Linked DNA regions of Streptomyces collinus. The protein of the gene in region 1 interacts with the protein of each later gene in a pairwise test. Links are inferred from orthologs where the notes say so. Each region holds a gene or a part of one and is shown on either strand. Other genes may lie near its edges. The genes, in order: RFN52_RS08915 and RFN52_RS27220.

Region 1 (6,000 bases):
CGCCTCCGTCGGCGCCCTCACCTACGGCGACGGCCAGGCCACCCTCACCCCGCTCGGCAGCTGGGCCGTCTGGGTCAAGCTGGAGCAGATCTGCGTCGCCGCGCAGAGCCCCGCCGGGAACATCGAGCAGGCCGCCGACGACATGCTCCGCGGCTGCGCCCAGCTGCGCCCGAACGCGGCCCGCGCCGAGTACCGCGCCTGGCTCGCCGCCCGACCCGTCGGCAGCGCCGTCACCGAGCTCCTCGGCGCCGCCCGCGGTGAGGACGCCCTGCTGCGCGGCCTCGCCTTCGAGGCGCTGCGCGTGGTCGGCGCCCCCGCCGAGCCGGACGTCCGCGGCGTGCTGGACGAGCCCACGCTCAGGCCGTACGCGCTGCTGTGGCTGGCCGAGCACGACGGCGCCGACCCCGAGGACGCCCACGAGGTCCTCACCCGCGAGGAGGCGACCTGGCTGTGGGTGGACACCGCGGCCGCCGTCGCCGACCACGGGGAGGCGCCGCTGCTGGTGCGCCACTTGGAGTCCGCGGTGCAGCCGACCGTCCCGATGCTCCTGGAGGAGGTACGCGCCGTGGGGCATCCGCGCACCGTGCAGGTCCTGGTCGCCCTCGCCGCCGCACACCCCGACCCGGCCCTGGCCAAGGCCGTCCGCCGGGCGGCCTTCCAGGTGCACACCGGCGGCAGCTAGGGCCGTCGCCCGGGCCCCGAAGCCTTCAGCTCACCTGTCCCGGGGCCGTCAGCCCGGTATCTCGGGCGCGTAGGTCCCGAAGCTCCACACGTTGCCCTCCAGGTCCCGGGCCAGGTAGTCCCGCGAGCCGTAGTCCTGGTCCGTCGGGGGCATCAGCACCTCCACGCCGTGGTCCACCGCGTGGCGGTGGTGCCCGTCCACGTCGTCCACCACCACGTACACCCCCGTGGTGCCGGCGTCCTTCATGGCGGCGTCGAACAGGCCGCCCCGGCCCTTGGTACCGACCATCACCGCGCCGTTGCCCTGCACCAGCTCGGCGTGCAGCACCGAGCCGTCCTCGCCCTCGTACACCGACAGCTCCGTGAAGCCGAAGGCCTCCGTGAGCTGGCGGATCGCCGCCTTCGCGTCGGCGTACAGCAGCGTCGGGTAGATGCTCGGACGCCCGCCGGACGTGCCTGCCATGGCGATCACTTCCTCGTGTCTCGCTGGGTGTTCCCCCGCCGGGAGAGCCGGATTCCGGCCCGTTCCCCGGCCCGCTGTTCAGTCTTCCACCGGGCACTGACAACGGCCCTCCGCCGGGCCGCCGGTGATCGAACACCCGCACACAGAAAAAGTGGTTGCACGTCCCCGTTAGACTGTCCCCATGGCCATTCTCCTCGCGCATTAGACGGACGGGAACGTCCTCAGCCGTCCATCCCGCCCCCGTATCCGCCCTGGAGTCTGTCCGTGATCTCCGCCTCCGGTATCGAGCTGCGCGCCGGTGCCCGCGTCCTCATCGAAAACGCCTCGTTCCGCATCGCCAAGGGCGACCGCATCGGCCTGGTCGGCCGCAACGGCGCGGGGAAGACCACCCTCACCAAATGCCTGGCAGGCGAGGGCATGCCCGCCGGCGGCGCCATCACCCGCTCCGGCGAGGTCGGCTACCTCCCGCAGGACCCCCGCACCGGCGACCTCGACATCCTCGCCCGCGACCGCATCCTGTCCGCGCGCGGCCTGGACGTACTGATCAAGAAGATGCGCGACAACGAACAGCGCATCGCCAACGGCCAGGGCGCCACCCGCGAGAAGGCGCTCAGGCAGTACGAGCGCCAGGAGACGGAGTTCCTCACCAAGGGCGGGTACGCCGCCGAGGCCGAGGCCGCCACCATCGCCGCCGCGCTCAACCTGCCCGACCGGGTCCTCGGCCAGCCGCTGCACACGCTCTCCGGCGGTCAGCGCCGCCGTATCGAGCTGGCCCGGATCCTCTTCTCGGACGCGGACACCCTGCTGCTCGACGAGCCCACGAACCACCTCGACGCCGACTCGATCGTCTGGCTGCGCGACTACCTGAAGACCTACCGCGGCGGCTTCATCGTGATCTCCCACGACGTCGACCTGGTCGAGACGGTCGTCAACAAGGTGTTCTACCTGGACGCCAACCGCGCTCAGATCGACATCTACAACATGGGCTGGAAGCTCTACCAGCAGCAGCGCGAGGCCGACGAGAAGCGCCGCAAGCGCGAGCGGCAGAACGCCGAGAAGAAGGCCTCCGCGCTGCACTCGCAGGCCGACAAGATGCGGGCCAAGGCCACCAAGACCGTCGCCGCGCAGAACATGGCCCGCCGGGCGGACAAGCTGCTGGCCGGCCTGGAGGCCGAGCGCAAGTCCGACAAGGTCGCCAAGCTGCGCTTCCCCGAGCCCTCCCCGTGCGGCAAGACCCCCCTCATGGCCGAGGGCCTGTCGAAGTCCTACGGATCGCTGGAGATCTTCACCGACGTCGACCTGGCCATCGACAAGGGTTCGCGCGTCGTCATCCTGGGCCTCAACGGCGCGGGCAAGACGACCCTGCTCCGCCTGCTCGGCGGTGCGGAGCAGCCCGACACCGGCAAGGTCATCGAGGGCCACGGCCTCAAGCTCGGCTACTACGCGCAGGAGCACGAGACCCTCGACCCGGAGCGCACGGTCCTGGAGAACATGCGCTCCGCCGCCCCCGACCTGGACCTGGTGGAGGTCCGCAAGACGCTCGGCTCGTTCCTGTTCTCCGGAGACGACGTCGACAAGCCGGCCGGCGTCCTCTCCGGCGGCGAGAAGACCCGCCTCGCCCTCGCCACCCTCGTGGTGTCCTCGGCGAACGTGCTGCTCCTCGACGAGCCGACGAACAACCTCGACCCCGCCAGCCGCGAGGAGATCCTCGGCGCGCTGCGCACCTACAAGGGCGCGGTCGTCCTCGTCACGCACGACGAGGGCGCGGTCGAGGCGCTCCAGCCGGAGCGGATCATCCTGCTGCCGGACGGCGTCGAGGACCTGTGGGGCGCCGACTACGCGGATCTCGTCGCCCTGGCCTGAGCGTCAATGCCGCTTGATCGAATACGTGATCAACGGCGTATGGATCATTCGGCCCAGCGGTGATCCATCATCTGTGTGAGATCTCCTCGTACCGAGGTGTGTCCTACATCGATTTCGCGGCCGAGCCCCCGATTCTTCCGGGCTCGGCCGCGCCGCCTTTCTGACCTGGCCTTTTCCTCCACCATCCGTTCGGCCACAGGGACACCGCTCTTCGGAATTCCATATTCCGTATGTGGGGATGCGCTCCCGTCGTCACAACCTTGTCTCACCGACCTTGCCGAATGGGTGGCCATCAAGGCCCGGAGGGGTGATCATGAGGAGACCAGAGCGCACTTCCCATGAGGAGGCACGGGTGGCCGAGACTCTGAAGAAGGGCAGCCGGGTGACCGGCGCCGCGCGCGACAAGCTCGCGGCAGACCTGAAGAAGAAGTACGACGCCGGTGCGAGCATCCGGGCGTTGGCCGAGGAGACCGGCCGCTCGTATGGCTTTGTGCACCGCATGCTCAGTGAGTCGGGCGTCACGCTGCGAGGGCGTGGCGGGGCGACCCGGGGCAAAAAGGCCACGGCCTGACCCCGGGTGGCCCCTCGGCTTCGATGGTGGCCACCCGGTCGGTCGTCTGATCGGCCGGGTGGTTACTGTGCAGTCACTTAAGCGTGGCCTGCCGCGGCGGTGAAGCCGTCGCGGGAGCCCGCGAGACGACCGCACACATCGGAGGCGTCCCATGGCTTCGTCCGACCAGGACCTCGTTCCCGTACTCGACAAGGACGGCGTACGGCTCACCGTCGACGACGCGATCGCCACGGTGACGCTGACCAACCCGGACAAGCGCAACGCGCAGAGCCCCGCTCTGTGGCGGGCGCTGACCGAGGCCGGTCGGCAGCTGCCGGGCTCCGTCCGAGTCGTGGTGCTGAGGGCCGAGGGCAAGTCCTTCTCGGCCGGGCTCGACCGACAGGCGTTCACGCCCGAGGGCTTCGACGGCGAACCGTCGTTCGTCGACCTCGCGCGCGGCGCCGACGCCGAGCTGGACGCGACCATCGCCGAATACCAGGAGGCGTTCACCTGGTGGCGGCGCAGCGACATCGTCTCCGTCGCCGCTGTCCAGGGGTATGCCATCGGGGCGGGCTTCCAGCTCGCCCTCGCCTGCGACCTGCGCGTCGTCGCCGACGACGTGCAGTTCGCCATGCGCGAGACCAGCCTCGGACTCGTGCCCGACCTGACGGGCACGCATCCGCTGGTGGGACTCGTCGGCTACGCCCGCGCGCTGGAGATCTGCGTGACCGGGCGCTTCGTCACGGCCGAGGAGGCCGTGAACACCGGCCTGGCCAACGTCGCCGTGCCCGTCGGCCAGCTCGACGACACCGTGCGCGACCTGGCCGCGGCCGTGCTCGCCGCGCCCCGCGACGCGGTCGTCGAGACCAAGGCCCTGCTGCGCGGTGCCCAGGACCGCACCTACGAGGAGCAGCGCGCGGCGGAGCGCCAGTCCCAGGCCCGCAGGCTGCGGGACCTCGCGGGCGTCGGGGACTGAGAGCCGCCGGGCCGCCGGGCCCCGAGCGCGGTCAGCCGATCGCGCTCACCACGACCGCCACCGTCGGGTGATCCGGCAGCGCCCTCCTGACCACCGTCCGGACCTCGCGGGCCACGTCCCGGGCCCGCTGGTCCGCGCCCACGGCCAGCTCCAGCCGGACATGACGGTGCGGCAGCGCGGCGCCCTCGCGGGGGAGTTCCTCGATGTGCACGGGGTGGCCCAGCGTGCCGGTCAGATGGAGCACGCCGTGCACCCTGAGCGCGGCGGCGGCCACCCGGCCCTCGTCGCCGCCCCCGGCCAGGGCGGCACTCGGGGGCTCGGGGAGGCGCTCGGCGACCCCGGCTTCCCCGGGCCCCTCCTCGTCCAGCAGCCCCGTCACCCGCAGGTCCACCTCCGCCACCGTCAGGCCCAGCCGCTGGGTCGCGGCGGTCGCCAACGTCGCCCGCAGCAGGGACGCCGTCGTCGGCAGGGGCTGCGAGGCCGTCGCGGCGAACTCCGCCGTCACCCGCAGCGGCCCGGGCGGCAGAGCACTCGGCGGAGCCGGCACGGCCGGCTCCGCGGTGTCCGCCGTGTCGGCGACCGCGACACGGAGCGTGTCGAGGCGCACGCCCGGCGCGTCCCGGGCCGCGCTCCGCAGTACCGCCTCGGCTGCCCGTTCCGCGATCCACGCGCCGTCCCGCGCGTCACCCAACGGCAGAAGCCTGCCGATTCCCAGCTGATGTCTCACTGCCTGTGTCCATCGGTCGGCCGTCATTCCTCCAGCCTGCCGTATCAGAGGCGCGCTTCCATGCAACCGTGCTTACGGTGGTCCAAGGACGACGAAAAGGACGTAACGGCGATGACTGACATGACTGAGAACCGGGGCGGGGAGACCGAGACCGCGGCGGTACGCAGGAGCCCCTTGGCCAAGCACAGCGGCGGAAACGCCGGTTCCCGCGGGCGGACGACCATCGCGGACGGCGTCGTGGAGAAGATCGCCGGCCTCGCCGCACGCGACGTCGACGGCGTGCACGCCATGGGCAGCGGCCTGTCCCGCACGTTCGGAGCAGTGCGCGACCGCGTGCCCGGAGGAACCAAGTCGGTGTCGCGCGGTGTGAAGGCAGAGGTCGGCGAAGTGCAGGCGGCCCTCGACCTGGAGATCGTGGTCGAGTACGGCGTGTCGATCTCCGATGTGGCCCGCGACGTACGGGAGAACGTCATCACCGCCGTGGAGCGGATGACTGGCCTGGAGGTCGTCGAGGTCAACATCGCGGTGAGCGACGTGAAGCTGCCGGACGAAGAGGAAGAGGAACCGGAGCGCCGGATCCAGTGAGGCACGGGCCAACACACAACGACACAGCGGCTGAGGAGCTGAGGAGCGCATGAGCATGGCCGTGGTCGGCATGATCGTCGGCATGGCACTGGCCTTCGCCGGATATTTCGGCGGATTCGGCGCCTTCCTGCTGGTGGCGGCACTGGGCGCCGTCG
Region 2 (7,520 bases), 4.0 Mb from region 1 along the record:
GAAGATCGGCGCCGAGCGGATCCGCACGGTGCACGGCGTGGGCTACGCCCTGGAGACCCCGACGCCATGAGCGGCGGGCCTGCCGCACGGAAAAACCCCGGTGAGAACCCCTGGGGCGGGGTGAGCCCGTTCTCGATCAAGACCAAGCTGGGCGCGCTGGTCGTCATCTCGGTGCTGATCACCACGGGCCTGTCGGTGATCGCGGTGCATACGAAGACGGAGCTGCGCTTCATCACGGTCTTCTCGATGATCGCCACGCTTCTCATTACGCAGTTCGTGGCGCATTCGCTCACGGCACCGCTGGACGAGATGACGGCGGTCGCCCGTTCCATCTCGCAGGGCGACTACACCCGCCGCACGCGGGAGAACCGCCGTGACGAGCTGGGCGACCTGGCCGTGACGATCAACGCCATGGCCGACGAGCTGGAGGCCCAGGACAGCCAGCGCAAGGAGCTGGTGGCGAACGTCTCGCACGAGCTGCGTACGCCCATCGCGGGACTGCGCGCGGTGCTGGAGAACATCGTCGACGGCGTCACGCAGGCCGACCCGGAGACCATGCGCACGGCGCTGAAGCAGACCGAGCGCCTCGGCCGGCTGGTGGAGACGCTGCTGGACCTGTCGCGCCTGGACAACGGCGTCGTCCCGCTGAAGCAGCGGCGGTTCGAGGTGTGGCCGTATCTGTCGGGCGTGCTGAAGGAGGCCAACATGGTCGCCTCGGTGCGCGCGGGAATCGCCACCGGCTCGGGCAGTCACACCCGTACGGACGTCCATCTGCACCTCGACGTCCACCCACCGGAGTTGACCGCGCACGCGGACCCGGAGCGCATCCACCAGGTCGTCGCCAACCTCATCGACAACGCGGTCAAGCACAGCCCGCCGCACGGCCGGGTGACGGTCAAGGCGCGGCGCGGCCCGCTGCCGGAGTCGCTGGAGCTGGAGGTCCTGGACGAGGGCCCCGGCATTCCGAAGTCGGAGTGGCACCGCGTCTTCGAGCGGTTCAACCGCGGCAGCGCCAAGCGGCCGCAGGGGCCGGGCAGCGACGGCGGCACGGGGCTCGGCCTGGCGATCGCCCGCTGGGCGGTGGACCTGCACGGGGGCCGGATCGGAGTGGCCGAATCCGAGCGGGGTTGCCGGATTCTTGTCACTCTTCCGGGACTGTCATCTGTGGCAAGTTGACGTAAAGTTCGAAGCGGAGCCACAAGATCCACGGGCGTCCGCGCTGACGGACACGTGTGATCAGGCACAGGCCCGCGCCATCGGCGCCAGGGGCCGTGCCGCGCCCTTCCCTCGCTAAGCGGAACCACGCTTGTTTCCCGCCATTTCAAGCCCCGAAACACGGTTCCAGATGTGACTTGCACGACGTTGCACCGGCCCGACCTGACCTTCCCCGTCCAGGGGGCGTAGCCTTGATTCCCGCTGTCCATCATCTTGTGAAGCGGAAGAGGGCGGTTGCCGCCGTGTCGCCACAGTCCCCCAGTAACTCGAGCATCTCGACCGACACCGACCAAGCGGGGAAGAACCCTGCCGCGTCGTTCGGTGCCAACGAGTGGCTCGTCGACGAGATCTATCAGCAGTACCTCCAGGACCCGAATTCCGTAGACCGAGCCTGGTGGGACTTCTTCGCCGACTACAAGCCGGGGGCGGCTGCCGCCTCGGCTCCGGCGGGTACCGCGGCCGCGGGGGCCGCGGGGACCACCACCGCTCCCGCCGCCGCTCCGGCCGCTCCCGCGCAGGCCCCCGCCCCGGCGGCCGAGAAGCCCGCCGCCGCTCCGGCGCCCGCCCCGGCTCCGGCCCAGGCGAAGCCCGCCGCGCAGGCCCCGGCCCAGGCCCCCGCTCCGGCGCAGGCCGCCCCGGCCGCGAAGCCCGCCGCCAAGCCGGCCGCGGCCCCGAAGAAGGCCGAGCCCGCCGCCGAGGCCCCCTCGGGCCCCGAGCAGGTCGTGCTGCGCGGTCCCGCCGCCGCGGTCGCGAAGAACATGAACGCCTCGCTGGAGGTGCCCACGGCCACGTCCGTGCGCGCGGTCCCGGTGAAGCTGCTGTTCGACAACCGCATCGTCATCAACAACCACCTGAAGCGCGCCCGGGGCGGGAAGATCTCCTTCACGCACCTGATCGGCTACGCGATGGTGCAGGCCATCAAGGCCATGCCGTCGATGAACTACTCCTTCGCGGAGAAGGACGGCAAGCCGACCCTGGTCAAGCCGGAGCACGTCAACTTCGGCCTCGCGATCGACCTGGTCAAGCCCAACGGCGACCGCCAGCTCGTGGTCGCGGGCATCAAGAAGGCCGAGACGCTGAACTTCTTCGAGTTCTGGCAGGCCTACGAGGACATCGTCCGCCGCGCCCGCGACGGCAAGCTGGGCATGGACGACTTCACCGGTGTGACGGTCTCCCTGACCAACCCCGGCGGCCTCGGCACCGTCCACTCCGTGCCGCGCCTGATGCCCGGCCAGTCGGTGATCATGGGCGTCGGCTCCATGGACTACCCGGCGGAGTTCCAGGGCACCTCCCAGGACACCCTGAACAAGCTCGGCATCTCGAAGGTCATGACGCTCACGTCGACCTACGACCACCGGGTCATCCAGGGCGCCGCCTCCGGCGAGTTCCTGCGGATCGTCGCGAACCTGCTGCTCGGCGAGAACGGCTTCTACGACGACATCTTCGAGGCGCTGCGCATCCCCTACGAGCCGGTCCGCTGGCTCAAGGACATCGACGCCAGCCACGACGACGACGTCACGAAGGCCGCCCGCGTCTTCGAGCTGATCCACTCCTACCGGGTCCGCGGCCACGTCATGGCCGACACCGACCCGCTGGAGTACCAGCAGCGCAAGCACCCCGACCTGGACATCACCGAGCACGGCCTCACGCTCTGGGACCTGGAGCGCGAGTTCGCCGTCGGCGGCTTCGCCGGCAAGTCGATGATGAAGCTGCGCGACATCCTCGGCGTCCTGCGCGACTCGTACTGCCGCACCACCGGCATCGAGTTCATGCACATCCAGGACCCGAAGCAGCGCAAGTGGATCCAGGACCGCGTCGAGCGCCCGCACACCAAGCCGGAGCGCGAGGAGCAGCTGCGCATCCTGCGCCGGCTGAACGCGGCGGAGGCCTTCGAGACCTTCCTGCAGACGAAGTACGTCGGCCAGAAGCGCTTCTCCCTGGAGGGCGGCGAGTCCGTCATCCCGCTGCTGGACGCGGTGCTGGACTCGGCCGCCGAGTCCCGCCTGGACGAGGTCGTCGTCGGCATGGCCCACCGCGGCCGCCTGAACGTCCTCGCCAACATCGTCGGCAAGTCGTACGCCCAGATCTTCCGCGAGTTCGAGGGCAACCTCGACCCGAAGTCGATGCACGGCTCCGGTGACGTGAAGTACCACCTGGGCGCCGAGGGCACCTTCACGGGCCTGGACGGCGAGCAGATCAAGGTCTCCCTGGTCGCGAACCCCTCGCACCTGGAGGCGGTGGACCCGGTCCTGGAGGGCGTCTCGCGCGCCAAGCAGGACATCATCGGCAAGGGCGGCACGGACTTCACCGTCCTGCCGGTGGCGATCCACGGCGACGCGGCCTTCGCGGGCCAGGGCGTGGTGGCCGAGACCCTGAACATGTCGCAGCTGCGCGGCTACCGCACCGGCGGCACGGTCCACATCGTCATCAACAACCAGGTCGGCTTCACCGCGGCCCCCGAGTCCTCGCGTTCCTCCATGTACGCGACGGACGTGGCCCGCATGATCGAGGCCCCGATCTTCCACGTGAACGGCGACGACCCGGAGGCCGTGGTCCGCGTCGCGCGGCTCGCCTTCGAGTTCCGCCAGGCGTTCAACAAGGACGTGGTGATCGACCTCATCTGCTACCGCCGCCGCGGTCACAACGAGTCGGACAACCCGGCCTTCACCCAGCCGCTGATGTACGACCTGATCGACAAGAAGCGCTCGGTGCGCAAGCTGTACACCGAGTCCCTCATCGGTCGCGGCGACATCACGCTCGAAGAGGCCGAGCAGGCGCTGCAGGACTACCAGGGCCAGCTGGAGAAGGTCTTCACGGAGGTCCGTGAGGCCACGTCCCAGCCGGGTACGGTCGAGTCCACGGACCCGCAGGCCGAGTTCCCGGTCGCCGTGAACACCGCGGTGACCACGGAGGTCGTCAAGCGGATCGCCGAGTCCCAGGTCAACATCCCCGACAACATCACCGTCCACCCGCGTCTGCTGCCGCAGCTGCAGCGCCGGGCGTCGATGGTCGAGGACGGCACGATCGACTGGGGCATGGGCGAGACCCTCGCGATCGGCTCCCTCCTGCTGGAGGGCGTGCCGGTCCGCCTGGCCGGCCAGGACTCGCAGCGCGGTACGTTCGGCCAACGCCACGCGGTCATCATCGACCGCAGCACGGGCGAGGAGTACACGCCGCTGCAGTACCTCTCCGAGGACCAGGCGCGGCTGAACGTCTACAACTCCCTCCTCTCCGAGTACGCGGCGATGGGCTTCGAGTACGGCTACTCGCTGGCCCGCCCCGAGGCGCTCGTGATGTGGGAGGCGCAGTTCGGCGACTTCGTCAACGGCGCCCAGACGGTCGTGGACGAGTTCATCTCGTCGGCCGAGCAGAAGTGGGCCCAGACCTCCGGTGTCGTCCTGCTCCTGCCGCACGGCTACGAGGGCCAGGGCCCGGACCACTCCTCGGCCCGTCCGGAGCGCTTCCTCCAGATGTGCGCCCAGAACAACATGACGGTCGCCATGCCGACCTCGCCGTCGAACTACTTCCACCTCCTGCGGTGGCAGGTGCACAACCCGCACCACAAGCCGCTGGTGGTCTTCACGCCGAAGTCGATGCTGCGTCTGAAGGCGGCGGCGGCGAAGGCGGACGAGTTCACCACCGGACAGTTCCAGCCGGTCATCGGTGACTCCTCGGTCGACGCGGCCGCGGTCAAGAAGGTCGTCTTCTGCGCCGGCAAGGTCTACTACGACCTTGAGGCCGAGCGTCAGAAGCGCGGTGCCACGGACACGGCGATCATCCGCATCGAGCGCCTGTACCCGCTGCCGGGTGCCGAGCTCCAGGCGGAGATCAAGAAGTACCCGAACGCCGAGAAGTACCTGTGGGCCCAGGAGGAGCCGGCGAACCAGGGTGCCTGGCCGTTCATCGCGCTCAACCTGATCGACCACCTGGACCTCGCGGTCGGCGCGGACGTCCCGCACGGCGAGCGGCTGCGGCGCATCTCGCGCCCGCACGGCTCGTCCCCGGCGGTGGGTTCCGCGAAGCGGCACCAGGCCGAGCAGGAGCAGCTGGTGCGTGAGGTGTTCGAGGCGTAAGCGCCTTCGCGCAGTTCGTGCGCGGCCGGGCCGCATCCCCCGCTCGGGGGGTGCGGCCCGGCCGTTTGCGCGCACATATCCTTGGGGGCATGTACTTCACGGACCGTGGCATCGAGGAACTGGAGAAGCGGCGCGGCGAGGAGGAAGTCACCTTCGAGTGGCTCGCCGAGCAGCTGCGGACGTTCGTCGATCTCAATCCCGACTTCGAGGTACCGGTGGAGCGGCTGGCGACATGGCTCGCCCGGCTGGACGACGAGGACGACGAGTAGGGACCGGCTGCGGCCGCTCCGGTCGTCAGTCCCACGCGGGCGGGTGAGGTCCCAGGTCTGACCGGCTACGGCCGCTCCGGGACGTCACTCGCTGGCGCGTGAGGTCACAGGCCCGACCCCGGCCCGGCCGCTCCGGGGCATCACTCGCACGGGCGTGAGGCCATAGGACCGGCTCGCTCCGGCCGCTCCGGGGAGTCAGCCCCGGGGGGCGTGCGAGATCGTAGATCTGACAAGCCCCAGCCGCTCCGGGACGTCCTTCGCTGGCGCGTGAAGTCGCAGGCCCGACCCCGGCCCCGGCCGCTCCGGGGCATCACTCACACGGGCGTGAGGCCATAGGACTGGCCGGCTCCGGCCGCTCCGGGGGGTCAGCCCCCGGGGGCGTGCATGGTCGTAGATCTGACCGGCCCCAGCCGCTCCGGGGCATCACTCGCACGGGCGCGTGGGCCGTAGGACGGAACCGGCCCCGGCCGCTCCAGGCGTCAGTCGCGCCGCCGCGCGAGGCCGTAGGTCAGACCCAGTGCGCCGTGCGCGAGGAGCAGGGCCCCGGCCGTGGCCCAGCCGCCGCCCCGCCGCCGCAGGCCCCTGACCAGGAGCGGCAGGCCCGCCGCCAGCTGCGCGAGGGCCAGGGCGCGGGCCGTGGGACTGCCCGTCCAGGGCATCCAGGGGCCGAGGCGTGTGTGGTGGCCGACGGGGTCGTGTTCCGCGCCCGCCTCGGGCCGGCCGGGCCTCTCGACGGGCCTGCTGTCCAGGCGGCGGGCTGCGGCCTCCCGGAGGCGGCCGGCGGGTTCGCCGGGGGCCAGTTCCGCGGGCAGGGAGACGCCCGCGCGTGCGAGGACCGCGAGCAGGCCGCGCAGACGGCTGCGTGCGTCGGTCGCCGAGTCGGGTTCGGTCAGCCGGTAGAGATCCCGGACGTCCGGGACGGGGTCGAGGCCCATCCGTGCGGCGAAGGTGCGCATCGCCTCGTCCTCCCCGGCCGGGACACCGCTCGCGAGCCAGACGAATCCGACCGGGCGGCGGAAGCCGGATGCGAGCGTGAAGCCCGCGTGGTCGGTGTCCCACCACAGGGCGAGGACGGGCCAGGGAGCGCCGACGGCGAGGGCCGTGGCCCAGCCGGTGGCCACGCGGTCGACGGGTTCGGCACCGTCCTGCCAGGGCCGGCCCTCGGGGACGAGCACGCTCCACGCGTCGCCCGCGGGCGTGAGCTGCATCGGCTCGCGCAGCAGATCGGCGACGGGGGCCACGCGCCCGGGCGCCGCCCGGCACAACAACAGCGCCCCGGCTGCGGGACCGGTGCGGGCGGCTTCCGTCGACATGGTCAGAACGGGTGTCTTGACTTTCCCCGACCGCGATATATCGTGAAAACGAGAGGACGCGATATGGCGCGTCGAGACGGGGAGGTCTGCACCATGTCCGAGTGGTCCGTCACGGAACCGAGGAAGCTCACCTTCGACGAGCCCGTGAGCGATCTGCACGTGCGTCTCGTCAACGGAACGGTGAACGTGGTGGGCACGGACGAAGGTTCCGCCCGCCTGGAGATCTCCGAGATCGAGGGGCCGCCCTTGGTGGTGACCCAGCAGGGCGGCGTCCTCACGGTGGCCTACGAGGACCTGCCCTGGAAGGGCTTCCTCAAGTGGCTGGACCGCAAGGGCTGGCGCCGCAGCGCGGTGGTCTCCCTGGCCGTCCCGGCCGGCACCCGCGTGGAGGTGGGTGTGGTCGGCGCGGCAGCCGTGATCTCCGGCATCCAGGGCCCGTCGGTGGTGAAGGGCGTCACCGGCGACACGACACTCGTGGGCCTCTCCGGCCCGGTCCGCGCCGACACGGTCTCCGGCAGCCTGGAGGCCCAGGACGTGACCGGCGACCTCAGGTTCAACTCCGTCTCCGGCGACCTCACGGTGGTCGAGGGCTCCGGCCCCTCCGTGCGGGCGGATTCGGTGAGCGGCTCGATGATCGTCGACCTCGACCC

The links.
Region 2: the proteins of RFN52_RS08915 (region 1) and RFN52_RS27220 interact in binary tests that used the Escherichia coli proteins (3 or more experiments, as listed by UniProt). The link is inferred for Streptomyces collinus from one-to-one orthologs.

The regions. Positions count from the first base shown.
Region 1 is NZ_CP133771.1:1,980,801-1,986,800, reverse strand. Bases 880-3,707 are described here. They hold RFN52_RS08915 (ABC-F family ATP-binding cassette domain-containing protein), read left to right. Parts: upstream 880-1,408; coding sequence 1,409-3,007; downstream 3,008-3,707. Other genes in these bases: RFN52_RS08910 (helix-turn-helix domain-containing protein), read left to right, coding at 3,360-3,578; RFN52_RS08920 (VOC family protein), read right to left, coding at 880-1,144. In the rest of the region: RFN52_RS08925 (hypothetical protein), read left to right, coding at 1-682; more of RFN52_RS08920, read right to left, coding at 731-879; RFN52_RS08905 (enoyl-CoA hydratase/isomerase family protein), read left to right, coding at 3,730-4,533; RFN52_RS08900 (nucleopolyhedrovirus P10 family protein), read right to left, coding at 4,565-5,287; RFN52_RS08895 (Asp23/Gls24 family envelope stress response protein), read left to right, coding at 5,372-5,845; RFN52_RS08890 (hypothetical protein), read left to right, coding at 5,895-6,000. UniProt on the Escherichia coli protein: Genetic data indicate it may be involved in ribosome assembly or function.
Region 2 is NZ_CP133771.1:5,944,746-5,952,265, reverse strand. The notes cover bases 1,141-5,488. They hold RFN52_RS27220 (multifunctional oxoglutarate decarboxylase/oxoglutarate dehydrogenase thiamine pyrophosphate-binding subunit/dihydrolipoyllysine-residue succinyltransferase subunit), read left to right. Parts: upstream 1,141-1,457; coding sequence 1,458-5,288; downstream 5,289-5,488. Other genes in these bases: RFN52_RS27215 (DUF6104 family protein), read left to right, coding at 5,378-5,488; RFN52_RS27225 (sensor histidine kinase), read left to right, coding at 1,141-1,176. Outside these bases: RFN52_RS27230 (response regulator transcription factor), read left to right, coding at 1-70; more of RFN52_RS27225, read left to right, coding at 67-1,140; more of RFN52_RS27215, read left to right, coding at 5,489-5,557; RFN52_RS27210 (hypothetical protein), read right to left, coding at 6,037-6,870; RFN52_RS27205 (DUF4097 family beta strand repeat-containing protein), read left to right, coding at 6,964-7,520. UniProt on the Escherichia coli protein: E1 component of the 2-oxoglutarate dehydrogenase (OGDH) complex which catalyzes the decarboxylation of 2-oxoglutarate, the first step in the conversion of 2-oxoglutarate to succinyl-CoA and CO(2).